Regions from separate parts of the Mesorhizobium sp. M0833 genome, predicted to be linked through region 3. Evidence: predicted binding sites of a transcription regulator. Region 3 holds the regulator's gene; each other region holds the start of a gene.

Region 1 (5,773 bases), on a different contig from region 3:
TGGCGACACCCGTCCGACAATTGGCTGCGCGGGTTCATCCTCGACAACCGCGCCGCACTCGGCACGTTGGCCGTGTTCATCGTTATGATGGCGGTATTCATGATCGCCAATCCGACGGTCTTCACCACCTGGTATCTTTACAGTTCCGTGCTGACCACGCTGCCGGTGGCGTTGTTCGTAGTTGTGCCGCTGGTCTTCGTCGTCACCTGCGGCGAGATCGACCTGTCGTTTCCGGCGACGATGGGCTTTGCCTCATGGGTGTTCGCGCTGGTCGTGCAGGCCGGCTACGACCCGTTCCTCGGCATCGCCGCCGCAATCGTCACCGGCATGCTGCTCGGCTTCCTGGTCGGCTCCCTGGTCGTCTATGGCGGGTTGTCGTCGCTGATCGCCACGCTCGGCATGAATTTCCTGCTGCGCGGCCTGATCCAGATCATCAACGAGGGCAGGTCGACGGCACTGACCGGCCTTGCCGACAGCTGGGCCTACAAGATCTTCTCCAGCCAGCTTTATGGCATTCCGGTGCAGATCTTCTGGGCCATCGCCTTCGTCGTGCTGTCGGCGCTGCTCTACAACCGCCATCGCTTCGGCGCGCAGGTCAAGGTGGTCGGCGACAATCCCGACAGCGCCCAGCAGATGGGCATCGACGTCAAGCGCGTGCGGGTAAAAGTGTTCGTCTTCGTCGGCATCGGCGCTGCGATCGCCGGCACGTTTTCGGTAATGATCAACTTCACCTGGTGGCCGACGGCCGGCGACGGCTACCTGCTGCCGGTGCTGGCATCGGTGTTCGTCGGCGGCACGCCGACTTGGGGCGGCATCGGCACGGTGGTCGGCGGCGCGATCGGCGCGGTCACGGTCTCGTTCATCCAGACCGGCGTCGTCGCGGCGGGACTGAGCGGCTTCTACGTCCAGTTCTTCAACGGGCTGATCATCATCCTGTCGCTGCTCGGCCATAAGTGGAACCAGGCGCGGTATCGGTGACCGGCGGCCTCACACCCCCGTGACAAACCCATCCAGTACCCGTTTCTGGCCGGCCTTGTCGAAGTCGATGGTCAGCTTGTTGCCTTCGATGGCCGAGATGTTGCCGTTGCCGAATTTCTGGTGGAAGACGCGGTCGCCGACGCTGAAGGGGGACGGCGTGTCGGCGACGGATTTGGCGACCAGCTCGCCGTCGATGGTGCGGCCCTTGATCGAGGTGCGGCCGGCGCCGTAGCCGGAGTCGGTTTCGCCATAGCCGATGCGCTCGACCTGGTGGCCGGAGCGCGTGCCCCAATTGCGGTCGGTGGCTTCGGTGCGGTTGGCCTGAGCACGCTGCCAGCCCGGCGTCGCATAGGTGCTGGAGAAAGCGCCGGATTTCTCGGCGCCGTTATTGCCGCCGATGTTGTCGAAGCGCGATGCTCCATAGGGGTTCTGCCTGCCCGCCCCTTGGCCGCCACGACCGGAGGCGAACGAGCCGCCACCATAGGCATTGCCGTAGCCGCCATAGGAGTTGCCGCCCTCGGAAACTTCGACATGGGCTTCCGGCAGTTCGTCGAGGAAGCGCGACGGGATGGTCGACTGCCAGAGGCCGTGGATGCGGCGATTGGAGACGAACCAGATGTGCAGGTTCTTCTTGGCGCGGGTCAGGCCGACATAGGCGAGGCGGCGTTCCTCCTCCAGGCCGGAGCGGCCACCCTCGTCGAGGGAGCGCTGATGCGGGAACAGGCCTTCCTCCCAGCCGGGCAGGAACACGGTTTCGAATTCGAGGCCCTTGGCCGAATGCAGCGTCATGATGTTGACGGCATCGAGCTCGGCGTTCTGCTCGGCGTCCATCACCAAGGCGACATGTTCGAGGAAGGAGCGCAGCGATTCATACTCCTCCATGGAGCGGATCAGTTCTTTTAAGTTCTCGAGCCGACCGGGCGCTTCAACCGAGCGGTCGTTCTTCCACATGTCGGTGTAGCCGCTCTCCTCCAGTATGGTCTCGGCGAGCTCGGTATGCGGCGTGGTTTCCAGCGCCTTCTGCCAGCGTTCGAAATTGGCCGATACTTCGCGCAGTGCCGCGCGAGGCTTCGGCTTCAGCTCATCGCTCTCGGCGAGTTTTGCCGCTGCCTCCAGCATCGGGATGCGCAGCGCGCGTGCGGTATCGTGGATCTGGCGGATGGTGGCCTCGCCCAAGCCGCGTTTCGGCACGTTGACGATGCGCTCGAAGGCGAGGTCGTCGGCGCCTTGCGCGACGACGCGGAAAAAGGCCAGCGCATCGCGGATTTCGAGCCGCTCATAAAAGCGCGGGCCGCCGATGACGCGGTAATTGAGGCCGAGCGTGACGAAACGGTCCTCGAATTCGCGCATCTGGAAGGAGGCGCGAACCAAGATCGCCATATCGTTCAAATTGTGCTTCTGGCGCTGGTAGGCCTCGATCGTTTCGCCGACGGCGCGGGCCTCCTCCTCGGAATCCCACGCGGCGTGGACATGCACCTTCTCGTCGTCCTCGGCGATCTTTTCGGTGAACAGCGTCTTGCCGAAACGGCCCTCATTGTGGGCGATGAGGTGGGAGGCGGTGCCGAGGATGTGCGCGGTCGAGCGGTAGTTGCGCTCCAGCCTGATGATGGTGGCGCCGGGAAAATCCTTGTCGAAGCGCAGGATATTGTCGACCTCGGCGCCGCGCCAGCCATAGATCGACTGGTCGTCGTCGCCGACGCAGCAGATATTTACGGTGGACAGGCGCGGGCTTCCCTCCCCCTTGAGGGGAGGGTGGCCGGGCAAAGCCCGGTCGGGTGGGGTCCGAGCGGCAGTGCTCGACCCCGTGGCGGTGCCTTCTGCGGCAACCCCCTCCGCCCGCTTCGCGGGCACCTCCCCCTCAAGGGGGGAGGATTGCGGCCGCTGTGCCAGCAGCCGCAGCCACATGTATTGCGCGGTGTTGGTGTCCTGATACTCGTCAACGAGGATGTAGCGGAAGCGCTGGTGGTATTCCTTCAGCACGTCCGGATTGGCGCGGAAGATGCGGATCGGGTGGCACAATAGATCGCCGAAGTCGCAAGCGTTCAGCGTTTGCAGCCGCTCCTGATAGGCCTTGTAGAGCTCGCGGCCCTTGCCGTTGGCGAAGGCACGGGCATCGCCCTCGGGGATGTCGGCGGGACCGAGGCCCTTGTTCTTCCAGCCGTCGATCATCTGAGCGAACTGCTTGGCCGGCCAGCGCTTGTCGTCCAGCCCTTCGGCCTGGATCAGCTGCTTGATCAGGCGCACCACGTCGTCGGTGTCGAGAATGGTGAAATCGGATTTGAGCCCGGCCAGCTCGGCGTGTCGGCGCAGCAGTTTGACGCCGATCGAGTGGAAGGTGCCGAGCCACGGCATGCCCTCGACATTGCCTTCGCCGATCAACAGGCCGATGCGCTGCTTCATCTCGCGCGCCGCCTTGTTGGTGAAGGTGACGGCGAGGATCTGCGAAGGGAAGGCTTTGCCGGTGGCAAGGATGTGGGCGATGCGGGTGGTCAGGACGCGCGTCTTGCCGGTGCCGGCGCCGGCCAGCACCAGCACCGGGCCTTCGGTGGTTTCCACCGCCAGCCGCTGCTCGGGGTTGAGGCCGTTGAGATAATCGGGCGCGTTGTTCTGGTTGCTGCGGGCAGCCATGGCGCGCGCGGCAATGCCCGACGGGGCCACAGGCCGCGCGTTCGGTTCGTCAAAAAAGGGCATGTCTTCCGAAAAGCCGGACATCTCTCCCCGAATGTAGTGATTCGGCAGCGAAAGGCCAGAAGCGTCTCCGTTTTGTTCTCTGTCCAGTCGGTAGACTCACAATCTGAATGGGTCTGCTAACCAAAACGCCGGGCTTGCGATGAGCCGGCGCTGCAAAACGCCGAGCTTGCTTGACAGGGGAGGCGGGCCGGAGAAAGTTGTGCTCGGGGCAGGAGCGCAATGCCGGGTTGCCCATGGACGCGTCGCGGAGCGCACCAGTCGAAGGAGCACCGTCTTGGCTGTGGTCATCACCTCCCTGATCCTTTTCCTCATCGGCCTGGCGCTTGGCGGCGGCGGTATCTGGCTCGTGACGCTGGGCGGCAGCTGGTATTACGTCATCGTTGGTCTAGCTTTCCTTGTCGCGGCCTGGCTGCTCTACAGGCGCAGATCCACCGCGCTGTGGCTCTACGCGGCGATCGTGCTCGGCACGCTCGCCTGGGCGGTCTGGGAGATCGGCTTCGACTGGTGGGAACTCGGTCCGCGCGGCGGCATCATCGTGCTTGTCGCGCTATGGCTGTTGACGCCATGGGCGCGGCGCGGGCTTACTGGTCCCGACGGACGCGCACCGCTTATCCTCGCCGTGCTGGCATCGCTTGCCGTCGCCGGTTATTCGATGACGGTCGATCCAAAGGATATTGCGGGTGAACTCAACACTGACAAGGTGACGCCGACGGCCGATCTCGGCGGCAATGTGCCGCCCGGCGAATGGCACTATTACGGCCGTACACCCTATGGCCAGCGCTATTCGCCGCTCGACCAGATCACCCCGGAAAACGTCGCCAATCTGCAGCCGGCCTGGACCTATCAAACCGGCGACGTGAAAGGGCCCGACGACATCGGCGAGACGACTTATCAGGTGACGCCGCTGAAGATTGCCGACACGCTCTACATCTGCACACCGCATAACTTCGCCATCGCCATCGATGCCGCGAGCGGCAAGGAGAAATGGCGCTTCGATCCCCAGGTCAAGCTAAACAAGGACCGCCAGCACCAGACCTGCCGCGGCGTGTCCTATTATGCCGACGCCAAGATCGCCGCCGGCCAGCCCTGCGCCACACGCATCTACCTGCCGACATCCGACGCTCGGCTGATCGCCCTCGATGCGGCGAATGGCCAGGTCTGCCCCACATTTGCCGAGGGTGGCACGCTGAACCTGCTCGCCAACATGCCATATCCGAAGCCGGGCTATTATTATTCGACGTCGGCGCCGCTGATCGTCGCCAACAAGATCATCGTCGGCGGCGCGGTCAACGACAATTATTCGACGCAGGAGCCGTCCGGGGTCATCCGTGCCTACGATGCCGACACAGGCGCGCTGTTGTGGAACTGGGATTCCGGCAATCCAGACCAGACGACGCCGCTGCCGCCGGGCCAGACCTACACCAACAACTCGCCCAACATGTGGTCGACGGCAAGCGCCGACGAAAAGCTCGGCCTGCTTTATGTGCCGCTCGGCAACAAGACGCCGGACCAGCTCGGCGCCGGGCGCAGCGCCAATGACGAGAAATTCTCCTCGTCGATCACCGCGCTCGATCTCAACAGCGGACAATTGCGCTGGGTGCGGCAGACCGTACATCACGATCTCTGGGACATGGACGTGCCGGCGCAGCCGACGCTGGTCGACATCACCACGGAAAATGGCGTGGTGCCGGCGCTGGTCGGGCCGACCAAGCAGGGCGACCTCTATGTGCTCGACCGGCGCAGCGGCGAGCCGATCGTTCCGGTCAAGGAAGTGCCAGCACCCGGCGGCGCGATCGAGGGCGACCATACCTCGCTGACACAGCCGACCTCGGACCTGAGCTTCAGTCCGAAGCCACTGACCGGCGCCGACATGTGGGGCATTACCATGTTCGACCAGCTGGCCTGCCGGATCGAGCTTCGCAAGTTGCGCTATGAGGGCCGCTATACGCCGCCGTCGCTGCAGGGCTCGCTGATCTACCCCGGAAATTTCGGCACCTTCAACTGGGGCGGCGTGGCAGTCGATCCGGTCCGGCAGGTGATGTTCGGCATGCCGACATACCTGGCGTTCATCTCCAAGCTGGTGCCGCGCGCCGACGTGCCGCCG
Region 2 (5,773 bases), on a different contig from region 3:
CATGCAGCGCATCCGACAATCTGTCTTCGATTTCGCGCGTCTTTTCCTGCCAGTGTGCCCGATCGGCCAGCCAGCCGGGCCGGTTGGAAACGAAGGTCCATGTGCGGATCTGGGCAATCCTGTGCGACAGCGTGTCGATGTCGCCTTCGGTGGTGTCGGCACGGCGCACCTGCTCGGCCATGTAGTTCTCGTCGACATGGCCATGCCTGGCAAGGTCCATGTAGATGGAGGCGATCAAGTCGGCGTGCTGGGCCGGCGCGATCTTCCTGTAGTCGGGCAGCGCGCAGGCTTCCCACAGCAGCGCCACGCGTCTCGCATCGGTGGTGAGTGCCCGGACGTCCTCGTCGCGCGACAGATGCTCGAGCGCCTGCGCGTCCACGGCCGGCAGCGCGCGCGTCAGGCCTTCGACCGGGGCGTTGGTCTCGATCGAGCGCTTCAGCGCATCGAGGTTGGCGAAATCGAAATGCGCGGTGCGCCACTGCAGCACTTTCACCGGGTCGAAATCATGCGCCTCGATCTTCTTGATCAGTTCCTCATCCAGCGGATCGACCTGGCCGGTGACGCCGAAGGTGCCGTCGCGCAGATGCCGGCCGGCGCGGCCGGCAATCTGGCCGAGCTCGGCCGCTGTCAGGTTGCGGTACTGGTAGCCGTCGAATTTACGGTTCTGGGCGAAGGCGACGTGGTCGAGGTCGAGGTTGAGGCCCATGCCGATGGCGTCGGTTGCGACGAGGTAGTCGACGTCACCCGACTGGAACAGCGCCACCTGGGCGTTGCGGGTGCGCGGGCTGAGTGCGCCGAGCACGACGGCGGCACCGCCTTGCTGGCGGCGGATCAGCTCGGCAATGGCATAGACCTCGTCGGCCGAGAAGGCGACGATCGCGGTGCGCCGCGGCAGGCGGGTCAGCTTCTTCGAGCCGGCATAAGCAAGATGCGACAGCCGTGGCCGGGTCACCACCGACACGCCCCGCAGCAGGCGCTGCAGGATGCCGTGCATGGTGGCCGCGCCAAGCAGCAGCGTCTCCTGGCGGCCGCGCAGATGCAGGATGCGATCGGTAAAGATGTGGCCGCGTTCGAGATCGCCGGCGAGCTGGACCTCGTCGATGGCAACGAAGGCGGCGTCGGTCTCGCGCGGCATCGCTTCCACCGTGCAGACCGAGTATTTCGCGCCAGCCGGCTGGATCTTTTCCTCGCCGGTGATGAGCGCAACCTTATGGGCGCCGACCTTCTCGCAGACGCGCGCATAGACCTCGCGGGCAAGCAGCCTGAGCGGCAGGCCGATGACGCCGCTTTCATGCGCCACCATGCGTTCGATGGCGAGATGGGTCTTGCCGGTGTTGGTCGGGCCGAGCACGGCCGTCACGTCCCGGCCGGTCAGGATCAGCGGTTCAGTGTGTTTCGGATGGATGTTCATCGGCCTGGAAATAAAGGCTCTCCGCCTCGCATTGTCGGGAGCGCGCCCATATTGGCCGCGTATGACAGGCGACACATAGGGATTTCGGGCGCGAAGCGAAAGCGGAATGTGCCGAGGGCCGGCCGATTGGTCGCTTCAAAGCCAGAAAATCTGTTCCCGATTAACAGTTGGAACGAGTCTGGAACGAATCAGCGACGAATCACTGACTCTCGCCGATTCAGGTTTTGTTCACGGCTACATCTGGGTTTTCTGCCGGCATACCTCACCACATGCTGAATCACGGGAACTGGCCCGATTCATGCAAGCGGCATCCAGGCGAGCACCATGGTTAACCTTTGCCGGTGAATGGTCGTGGGTGGCCAATCTGCTTCGCACAACATTATGAAATTATTGATGTTTCCTAACGCGCCTTAATCATTTCGAGGGAGTTTTCAGCTCTCGTCGTTAACGTTCCGCTCAAAGCCGGAACGAATCGGCGACGAATCAGAGATAGCCGAAGTTTCTTGGTTTGTTCACCGCAACATGTTGTGTTGTGAACAGCTTCTCCACCGAGAATCCACAGGCAGCCGGGCGGTTTTTGCACAGGCTGCGCAGCGGCCATTAACCTTTGCGTGCTGGTTCGGCACACACCGGCGTCATGGCCATCGGTCGGCGCACTTGCCGCATGAGGCTCAGACTCGGCCCCACGCTGAACGGCTTGTTCAAGGCACATCCTCTCCGACGGCATAGCGCTGCAATGTAGGGCCGACGGTCTGGATGATTTCGTCGTGAGACAGGGCGACGACCGGTGGTAGGCGCAGCAGGTAACGGCACATCGCCAAACCCAGCAGCTGGCTGGAAATGAGCCCGGCCCGCCGGCCCGCATCGGCGGGATCAGCGACCGCCGCAACCAGTGGCCTCACCTGGTTGGCAAATACATCGCGCAACTTTTCGGCGGCGAATTCGTTCGACGTCGCCGACCGCAGCAGAATTGCCATGCCGGTACCGTTGGCCGGATCTTCCCAGATTTCGAGAAATCGCCTGATCAGTGTCTTGCCGATGGCGGTTCGATCGATCACCCGCAGTGCCGGCAATTTCAGGTCGACGACCGCCGCTCTGGCGAATAGCTCGTCCTTGCTGCGGAAATAGCGGATCACCATGGCCGGATCGATCGAGGCATGGGCGGCGACGTCGCGGATGGAGGCGCCGTCATAGCCGTGCTTGGCGAACAGCAGCCTCGCGGCTTCGAGGATCTGGGCGCGGGTGCGGTCCGACTTGCTGGTTTTCTTCTGCTGATTCTCGCTCATGAAATCCATATGCCAACGGCTGTTGACAAATGCAATGGCTTCGGCTAGAAAGTCAACATGTGTTGATAAATGGAGAGCGAAAATGTTGCCTGATGCAACGGAAGTCCTGATTATCGGCGCCGGCCCGACCGGCTTGGCGCTGTCCATCGTGCTGCACCAGGCCGGGGTCGACCATATTCTGATCGACAGGCTTGGGGAGGGCCTTCAGACCTCGCGGGCCGGCGTCATCCACGCTCAGACGCTGGAAGCGCTGGAGCCGCTGGGCGTCACGCAGCGGCTGAGCGAACTTGCCCTGAAGCTGCATAATTTCGCCATCCGCGACCGCAACCGGACACTGCTCAAGCTCGATTTCGGAAAGCTTCCGTCGAGGCATCCCTATCTGATGATGCTGCCTCAGAATCTCACCGAGCAGGTGTTTGCTGAGCGGATTACGGCCTTGGGCGGCGTGATCCACCGCATGGTCGAGGCCAAAGCGGTGGTTCAGGACACTGACGGTGCGCGCGTGACGGTGGTCGAAAACGGCCGCGAGAAGATCATATCGACACATTACGTCGTTGGCGGCGACGGCATGCACAGCCTGGTGCGCAACTCGGCCAGCATCGAGTTCGACGGCGCGGCCTATGAGGCGTCGTTCGTTCTCGCCGACGTTCTTCTCGACTGGCCGGTTGGGCCAACCGAAGTGTCGCTGTTCTTTGCGCCAGCCGGACTGGTGGTGGTGGCGCCGCTCCCAGACGGATCGTACCGCGTCGTCGCGACAATGGACGATGCACCGGAAAAACCCGCAGTCGCAGACATACAGGTGCTGCTCGACAGCCGTGGACCGAGCAAAGAAAGAACCCGCGTGCTCGACCTGTCGTGGAGCTCGCGGTTTCGCGTGCATCACCGCCTGGTCCGGTCATACCGCAAGGGCCGGTTGTTCCTGATGGGCGATGCCGCGCACGTGCACAGTCCGGCGGGAGGGCAAGGCATGAATACCGGCATCGTCGACGCGGTCGTGCTTGGCCAATTGCTTGGCGACGTGGTGAACGGCGTGCGCCCCGAAGCGGAGCTCGAACTCTATGAAACGCTGCGACGCCCGGCAGCCCAAGAGGTGCTTGACCTGGCTGGCATGATGACCGTCATGGCGCTTACCCGCAGTCCGGTGAAGCGGTTCGTTCGCAACCTCGTACTATCGGTGCTGAACCTCACACCACTCCTGAAGCGCCGCATCGCATTGAAGCTGTCGGGCCTCAGTCGGGCGCCGCTTGCCCGTCTGCCGGCACCCGCGTGGGAGGCAGGTTCAATTACCCGAACCCAGCCTGAAGCCAGCCCAGCGCTGAAGCTTGCCGCGTGACAGCCCGGTTATCTGCCCGTACCTGCTGTCGGGCCGGTACGGGGGCATCCGCGACATCCCAAGCCTCAGCTGATGTACTGGCCGCCATTGGCTGATATGGTCGAGCCGGTGATGAAACCGGCGTCGTCGGATGCGAGGAAGACGACGCAGCGCGCGATCTCCTCCGGCTCGCCGAGACGGCCGACCGGGATCTGCGGGATGACACGCTCGTTGAGCACCTTCTCGTCCATCGCCTTGACCATCTCGGTGGCGATATAGCCGGGACAGATGACGTTGACGGTGATGCCGGCGCGCGCGCCTTCCTGGGCCAGTGCCTTGGTGAAGCCGATGTCGCCGGCCTTCGAAGCCGAATAATTGACCTGGCCGACCTGGCCTTTCTGGCCGTTGATCGAGGAGATGGTGATGATGCGGCCGAACTTGCGGTCGCGCATTCCACCCCACAACGGATGCGTCATGTTGAAGACGCCGGAAAGATTGGTGTCGAGGACCTCTTTCCATTGCTCGCGCGTCATCTTATGGAACATCGCGTCGCGGGTGATGCCGGCATTGTTGACCAGCACCGAGACGGGACCGAGATCGGCCTCTATCTGTTTGATGCCGGCAGTGCAGGCTTCATAGTCGGCGACCGACCATTTATAGACCGGGATGCCGGTCGCTGCCTTGAACTTTGCCGCCGCATCCTCATTGCCCGCGTAGTTCGCGGCCACCGAATAGCCGGCGCTTTTCAAGGCGACCGATATCGCCGCGCCGATGCCGCGCGACCCGCCTGTGACGATTGCAACCTTTGTCATGTGTCCTCCCGGGAAATGCAGATGACTGCGCGTTGAAGCGGTGGGGTTTGCCCTCTATTCCCTACTCGCTTTGCGCCAGTATCCTACTCGTATCGCCTATCTCATCACAATGCTTCCACGCACATGGCAACGCCCATACCGCCGCCGATGCACAGCGTGGCAAGACCTTTCTTGGCACTTCTGCGGCGCATCTCGTAGACCAGCGTGTTGAAAATGCGGGCGCCCGAGGCGCCGACCGGATGGCCGATGGCGATGGCGCCGCCATTGACGTTGACGATCGCCGGGTCCCAGCCCATGTCCTTGTTGACGGCGCAGGCCTGCGCAGCGAAGGCCTCGTTGGCTTCGACCAGATCGAGGTCGCCGACCGACCAGCCGGCCTTGGCCAGCGCCTTGCGCGAGGAGGGGATCGGTCCCGTCCCCATGATTTGCGGGTCGACGCCGGCGGTCGCCCAGGAAACGATACGCACCAGAGGTGTGATGCCGCGCCTTGCGGCTTCCGCTTCGGTCATCAGCACCACGGCTGCGGCGCCGTCGTTGATGCCGGAGGCATTGGCTGCTGTCACCGTGCCTTCCTTGTCGAAGGCCGGCTTGAGTTTGGTCATGGCATCGATTGTCGCGCCGTGGCGGATGTATTCATCCTGGTCGACGACGGTGTCGCCCTTCCTGCCCTTGACTGTGAAGGCAACGATCTCGTCCTTGAATTTTCCGGCTTTCTGCGCGGCCTCGGCCTTGTTCTGGGAAGCCAGTGCGAACTGGTCCTGGTCGTCGCGGGTGATCTGGAACTGGCGAGCGACGTTCTCCGCGGTGTTGCCCATATGATAGCCGTAGAAGGCATCGGTCAGGCCGTCCTTGATCATGGTGTCGATCAGCTTGAAGTCGCCCATCTTGACGCCACCGCGCAGATGTTGCGCATGCGGAGCCATCGACATCGATTCCTGGCCGCCGGCAACGA
Region 3 (5,773 bases):
TGGCGACGCCGTTCGGCATCCAGGACTCCTCGATGCTGAAAATGCTGGCCGATGCCAACGGGCTGATCGTCCGCGCGCCGTTCGCGCCTGCTGCGGCGGCGGGCTCCCCCTGCGACGTGCTGATGCTACGCTGAACCTGCCTCACTCCGAGATCAAGGTCCGGGTCAGCGGATGGTCTGGATCGGCCAAACCGTCGATGATGTTGAAATGATGCCGGTCGGGCTCGACTACGGAGCTGGTCGCGGCACCCAGGCCGATCCAGATGTTGGCCAGCAACGCGCTCTGGCGCAGGAATTCGGCGCGCTCGCCGCCGCCGGCCCAGCAGGTCAGGCGGGCCTTTTCCATCGGGCGCAGCAGCACCGGACTTTCGGCCTGCGCCTCGGCCTCATCGATGGCCAGCGTCTCGTTCATGCCGGTGCGCATGATCGGGCGCAAATCATGCACCCCCGAGATCGACACCACGTGACGAACGCGCCGGACCACTTCGGGCGCCAGCGGCGTCGTCCTGGTAACCATCCGGCTAACAAGATGGCCGCCGGCCGAGTGCCCGGTCAGCATCAGCGGCCCTGCGACCATCGCCGCCGCCTTGCCTATCGCCGCGCCGACTTCCTTGACGATGCTGCCAATGCGTATCTGCGGACAGAGCGTGTAGGACGGCATGGCAACTGCATAGCCGCGATCAACAGCGCCCGCGGCAAGATGTGACCAGAAACTCTTGTCGAATGCCATCCAGTAGCCGCCATGGACGAACACCACGACCCCCTTCGGCTTGGTGGCCGGCAGGAAAAGATCGAACCGGTTGCGTGGGTTATCGCCATAGGCCAGGTCGAGCCGCGCCCTGCCCTCGGTCGAAAGCGCCTCGCGGAAAACCTGCGCGGGCTCGACCCAGGCCGCCGGCCAGCGATCGCTGCCGGCTATGTTGGCGCCGTTGGCATAGGCGTTGTCCCAATCGGCAATGTGACGTTCGAACACCCGGCGCCCTCCCTTGCAATATGGCCTTGCAACCTAGCCGCGAGCATCGCGCGGCGCGTCGTCGCCAGCCTCACGATTCCAGCTCTCGCATGAATCTCAAGTGACAGCCGCCTTGATGGCGAAGCGCGCATCCTTCCACGCACCGGTGCGCAGGATGTCCTCAAGCACTTCGACGGTCTGCCAGACATCGGCATAGCCGACATAGAGCGGGGTGAAGCCGAAGCGCATGGTCGATGGCGCGCGAAAATCGCCGATCACGCCACGTTCGATCAGCGCGCGCATGATCTGATAGCCATGCTCATGCATGAATGAAATCTGGCTGCCGCGTTTTTCCCCATCGCGCGTGCTTTCGAGCGTTAGCCCGTAAGCGCCGCACTTTGCCTCGACAAGCTCGATGAACAGATCGGCCAGTGCGATGCTCTTCTTGCGCACCGCAGTCATGTCGACATCGTCCCAGATGTCGAGCGCGCCCTTCAGCGTGCGCATCGAAAGGATCGGCTGGGTGCCGCACAGAAACCGGCGGATGCCGGTGCCGGCCGCATAGCCTGGCTCGAAGGCGAAGGGCCGTGCATGGCCCCACCAGCCGGTGAGCGGCTGCTGGATATCGGAAAGATGCCGCTCAGCCGCATAGATGAAGGCAGGCGCGCCCGGGCCGCCATTCAGATATTTATAGGTGCAGCCAACGGCAAAATCGGCGTTGGCTTTGTCGAGTTCGACTGGCATCGCGCCGGCGGTGTGGCAGAGATCCCAGACGATCATCGCCCCGGCTTCCTGGGCCCTGCGCGTCAGCGCCGGCATGTCGCGCAGTTCGCCCGATTTGTAGTTGACGTGGTTGACCAGCACCACGGCGGTGCGTTCGTCGATCAGCTCCTCAATGGTCGGCGCGTCGACCCCCGAGAGGTGCAGCAGCGCATCTTTTCGCGTCGAAACCACACCCTCCGCCATGTAGAGGTCTGTCGGAAAACTATCGCCCTCGGCGACGATGGCCTGCCGCTCCGGTCGCATGGCCATGGCTGCGTGCAACAGCTTGTAGATGTTGACCGACGTCGTGTCGCAGACCACCGTCTGGCCGGCCGCGGCGCCGATCAGGCGCCCGAGCTGGTCGCCAAGTTCAAGCGGCATGTTGAACCAGCCGGCCGTGTTCCATGCGCGGATGAGATCATGCGACCATTCTTCGGTCGCGGCCTTGTACAGTTCATCGAAAGCGGCACGTGAAGCAGCTCCTAGCGAATTGCCGTCGAGATAGATCACTCCTTGCGGCAGCACAAAGCGGTCACGTATCGCGCGCAGCGGATCCGCGGCATCCATCGCCTTTACGGCCACGAGATCGGGAATTCCCGTCATGATTTGCCTGCTCCCCCAAAATCCAACGCAACGCCGGACACGCATCAACTGTTCTTCCATTACCGGGTAGCGCGTAGCAAGGCTCCACCGGCGAGAAGCAGCCTGACTAGGCGGTGGAAACCGGGACTTAACCCCGAGGTTGGCGCTTTGAGTTCGTTTCGTTCACGGTGCATTGACCAAACCGCACATTCGATAGGGGTTCACTTCCGTGCCCTTTGCCGGCGGACGGCCGATGCCAATGCGCCCTTCCGGGACGCCAGAAGGGCGCAAACGAAAGCAGAATCAAGGCGATGAGGCTCGCGGCGGCGAAAATACGGTACGCCGGTAGGGGACGTCGTTTGTTTCCCGAGCCTTAACGTATTCATTAAACTTTAAACAGTTGCGGAACACAACTGGAACAGATAGTGTCTGTTCTGGGTTTGTTTTCTGATTCTGTTGGGGGTCGCTATGCTGACACGCAAACAACACGAACTGCTTATGTTCATCCACGAAAGGTTGAAGGAAAGCGGTATCCCACCTTCCTTCGACGAGATGAAGGAAGCGCTCGACCTGGCTTCCAAATCCGGAATCCACCGACTGATTACGGCGCTGGAGGAGCGCGGCTTCATTCGCCGTTTGCCCAACCGGGCCCGTGCGCTGGAGGTACTACGCCTGCCTGACTCGATCGCCCCCGGCCTCAATGCGGCACGCAAGTTCTCGCCGAGTGTCATCCAGGGCAGTCTTGGGCAAGGTGCCCCTCGGCAGGGCAAGCCGACATCGTCGCGCGTCCCTGCAGCCGGCAATGACGACGATGTCGTCGCCGCCGTTTCGATCCCGGTAATGGGCCGCATCGCCGCTGGTGTGCCGATCGATGCTATCCAGCACCAGACGCATTCGATTTCGGTGCCGCCGGATATGATCATGGGCGGCGAGCATTATGCGCTCGAGGTCAAAGGCGATTCGATGATCGAGGCTGGCATTTTCGACGGCGACACGGTGATCATCCGCAACGCCGATACGGCGAGCCCCGGTGAGATCGTGGTGGCCCTGGTCGACGAGGAGGAAGCGACGCTGAAGCGGTTCCGCCGCAAGGGCGCCTCGATCGCCCTGGAGGCCGCCAATCCGGCCTACGAGACGCGCATCTTCGGACCAGACAGGGTCAAGGTGCAGGGCAAGCTCGTTGGGCTGATCCGCCGCTACTGAGTTGCGCCCTTGGTGCCGGCTTTTGGATTGTCGGCCCTGCGGTATGGCGGCAGGCCGCGCGCCGGGCGTGAAAATTTCCGCTGCACGTGCCAAGGCCGGTATGATTTTTCGACGGCGAAGCGGATTTCGGCGCGTGTTGCCGCTTGTGGATCGAAATAGACGGCCGCACTTCCCGCGCGCGCCAGTTGCCGTTTGGTGACGACGAGGACCAGCCGGTCGTAGTAGCAAGGATTATGGGCTGTGGCGTCGTCGATGACGATCAAGCTGGCGAAGGCGCAGGCTGGCCGTGCGGTATCGCGGTCCTTGGCTTGCGCAATGATCGCGCCGGATGGATGCCTGGCGAGGCAGAGACCGTCCGTGCAAATGAACGGCATGCCCGGCGGTAGGTCGGCCGGATCGGCAATGTCGAATTGCGGATCGTTCTTTCCAGGTGTTTCCGGCGCGACGATAGCCTCTGATGTGAGCGCGCGTTTCCAGTTGTCGATGGTGAACTCATTCGGGCGTGCCCGGTTGACCGCGAGCTCACCGCTGCCGATCGGCAGCGCGACCAGCCGTGCGTCCTCCGAGATCAATACGTCGGGTACGCGCGTCTGCGTTGTCGTTAGCAAGCCGGCGAGCGCAAAAGGAAGTGCCGCGAGCCGCAACCAGGTCGTCGCCATGCTGGCAATGACGAGGGCGATCGTCACCAAAAGGACAGATCTCAGCGAAATCAGTCCGACCGCATCGATCGGCGAGCGCTCGGAGATCCACCCGGACAGGGCGATCATCGCCGTCAGCCCCTTGCCCATCACGTAGAGGAAAGGCCCATCCGCGCCGAACGGCATCGCCAGCGCGCTGAGCACGGCGAAGGGCATGACGACCAGTGAGACGATAGGCATGATGGCCAGATTGGCGAACAGGCTGAGCGGCGCTACGCGCTGGAAATGCCATATGGCGAAAAGCGCCGTGGCGCTCCCTGCAATGATCGAGGTCATCGCCAGGCCGCCCATGCCCAGCAGGACCTTTCGAGTGGCCAAGCGTAGCGGCGATCGCCGGGGCGGCGGCGTGGTGGCCCTGCCGGTGCGGTAATCGGACCAGCCGGCATAGGCGCCGACAAGGGCCGCCGTCGCGGCGAAGGACATCTGGAAGCTCGGACCGACCACCTCGTGCGGCGACACTACGATGACCGCGATGGCCGAGATCGCCAGATTGCGCATGGTGAGCGCGGCCCGGTCGAACAGCACGGCGATGAGCATCACCGCCAGCATGATGAAGCTGCGTTCGGCCGCCACCACAACGCCGGAAAAGACGAGGTACGCCGCAATCGAAAAAAGCGCGGCGGCTGCGGCATATTTCTTGACCGGCCGTCGCGATGAGAAGTCGGGAAACAACGCAAAGGCGCCGCGCAGCAGCGCCATGATGGTGCCGGCGACCAACGCCATATGCAGCCCCGAGATGGAGATGATGTGGTAGATGCCTGTACGCCGCATCGCTTCGTTGATCTCCTCGGGAATGCCGGCGCGCACGCCAACGATCAGCGCAGCAGCAATCTCGCCCTCGGCGCCGCCGATGCGGCTGCGGATATGGTCGGCGATGGATTCGCGCGCGTCTTCGATCGCGGAAGAAAGCCGCGCGGCAAGCGGCATGCTGCCCGAAGCCACGACTTTCGGATTGCCGAGAAAGAAGCCGCTGCCGCCGATACCGGCGAAATAGCTGTCGAAGGAGAAATCATAGCTGTCGGGCCGCACCGGGCCGGTCGGCGGCAGCAGCCGCACATTGCCGGCGATCTCGGAACCAGCGGCCAGCTCAGCCGGTATCTTCATCGCCGAAATGCGGACCCGTTCCGGCATGTAGCGCAGCGTCGGCCTGGCGGTTGAGATCACATCGATTGTCAGTCTGATGCGGCCGCTCGCCATGGGCTCGTACGATACGACACGACCCGTCAGCCGCGTCGAGATTTCGGAACCGAGCATATGCGTCCCGACACGCCAGGTCTCGAACTTGGCGGCAAGCACGCCAAGCGCGCAGAGCAGCGCCACCATGAAGCACAGGCGGGTTCTGGGCCATGACCGCGACATGACGGCACAAAGGGCCGCGAGGAGCACGATTGCGATCGGCTGCGGAAAGGCTGGCTCCACCGACAGCGCGAAATATACGACCACCCCGCATGCGAGGAACACCGGCACCAGCAGGAAGGCGACGCCACGGTCGAGTTCCAGGCCGGCTGCCGAGGTTACGCCGTTGCGGATACGGGACGGTGACGGGAGGCGGAAACGACGGCGTAGGCGCACGATGG

Evidence for each region. Region 3 encodes LexA, which represses DNA repair genes until DNA is damaged. Its sites were predicted from a motif close to TGTTCNNNNTGTGTTCNG; they were not measured.
Region 1: a site for LexA is predicted at 3,732-3,749, ahead of NKH98_RS06995 (ATP-dependent helicase). Genes of this name have one in related genera too.
Region 2: a site for LexA is predicted at 1,580-1,597, ahead of NKH98_RS02705 (helicase-related protein). Genes of this name have one in related genera too.

What each region holds. Positions count from the first base shown of each region.
Region 1 covers NZ_JAMYOQ010000004.1:207,239-213,011, reverse strand. The annotation lists gene NKH98_RS07000 (ABC transporter permease) at 1-978, shown strand, start outside; gene NKH98_RS06995 (ATP-dependent helicase) at 988-3,690, opposite strand; gene NKH98_RS06990 (glucose/quinate/shikimate family membrane-bound PQQ-dependent dehydrogenase) at 3,944-5,773, shown strand, end outside.
Region 2 covers NZ_JAMYOQ010000002.1:109,856-115,628, reverse strand. The annotation lists gene NKH98_RS02705 (helicase-related protein) at 1-1,411, opposite strand, end outside; gene NKH98_RS02700 (TetR/AcrR family transcriptional regulator) at 2,113-2,697, opposite strand; gene NKH98_RS02695 (FAD-dependent monooxygenase) at 2,780-4,030, shown strand; gene phbB (acetoacetyl-CoA reductase) at 4,096-4,821, opposite strand; gene NKH98_RS02685 (acetyl-CoA C-acetyltransferase) at 4,926-5,773, opposite strand, start outside.
Region 3 covers NZ_JAMYOQ010000013.1:44,771-50,543, reverse strand. The annotation lists gene NKH98_RS16710 (molybdopterin molybdotransferase MoeA) at 1-134, shown strand, start outside; gene NKH98_RS16705 (hormone-sensitive lipase) at 142-972, opposite strand; gene kynU (kynureninase) at 1,069-2,316, opposite strand; gene lexA (transcriptional repressor LexA) at 2,764-3,498, shown strand; gene NKH98_RS16690 (ComEC/Rec2 family competence protein) at 3,492-5,773, opposite strand, start outside.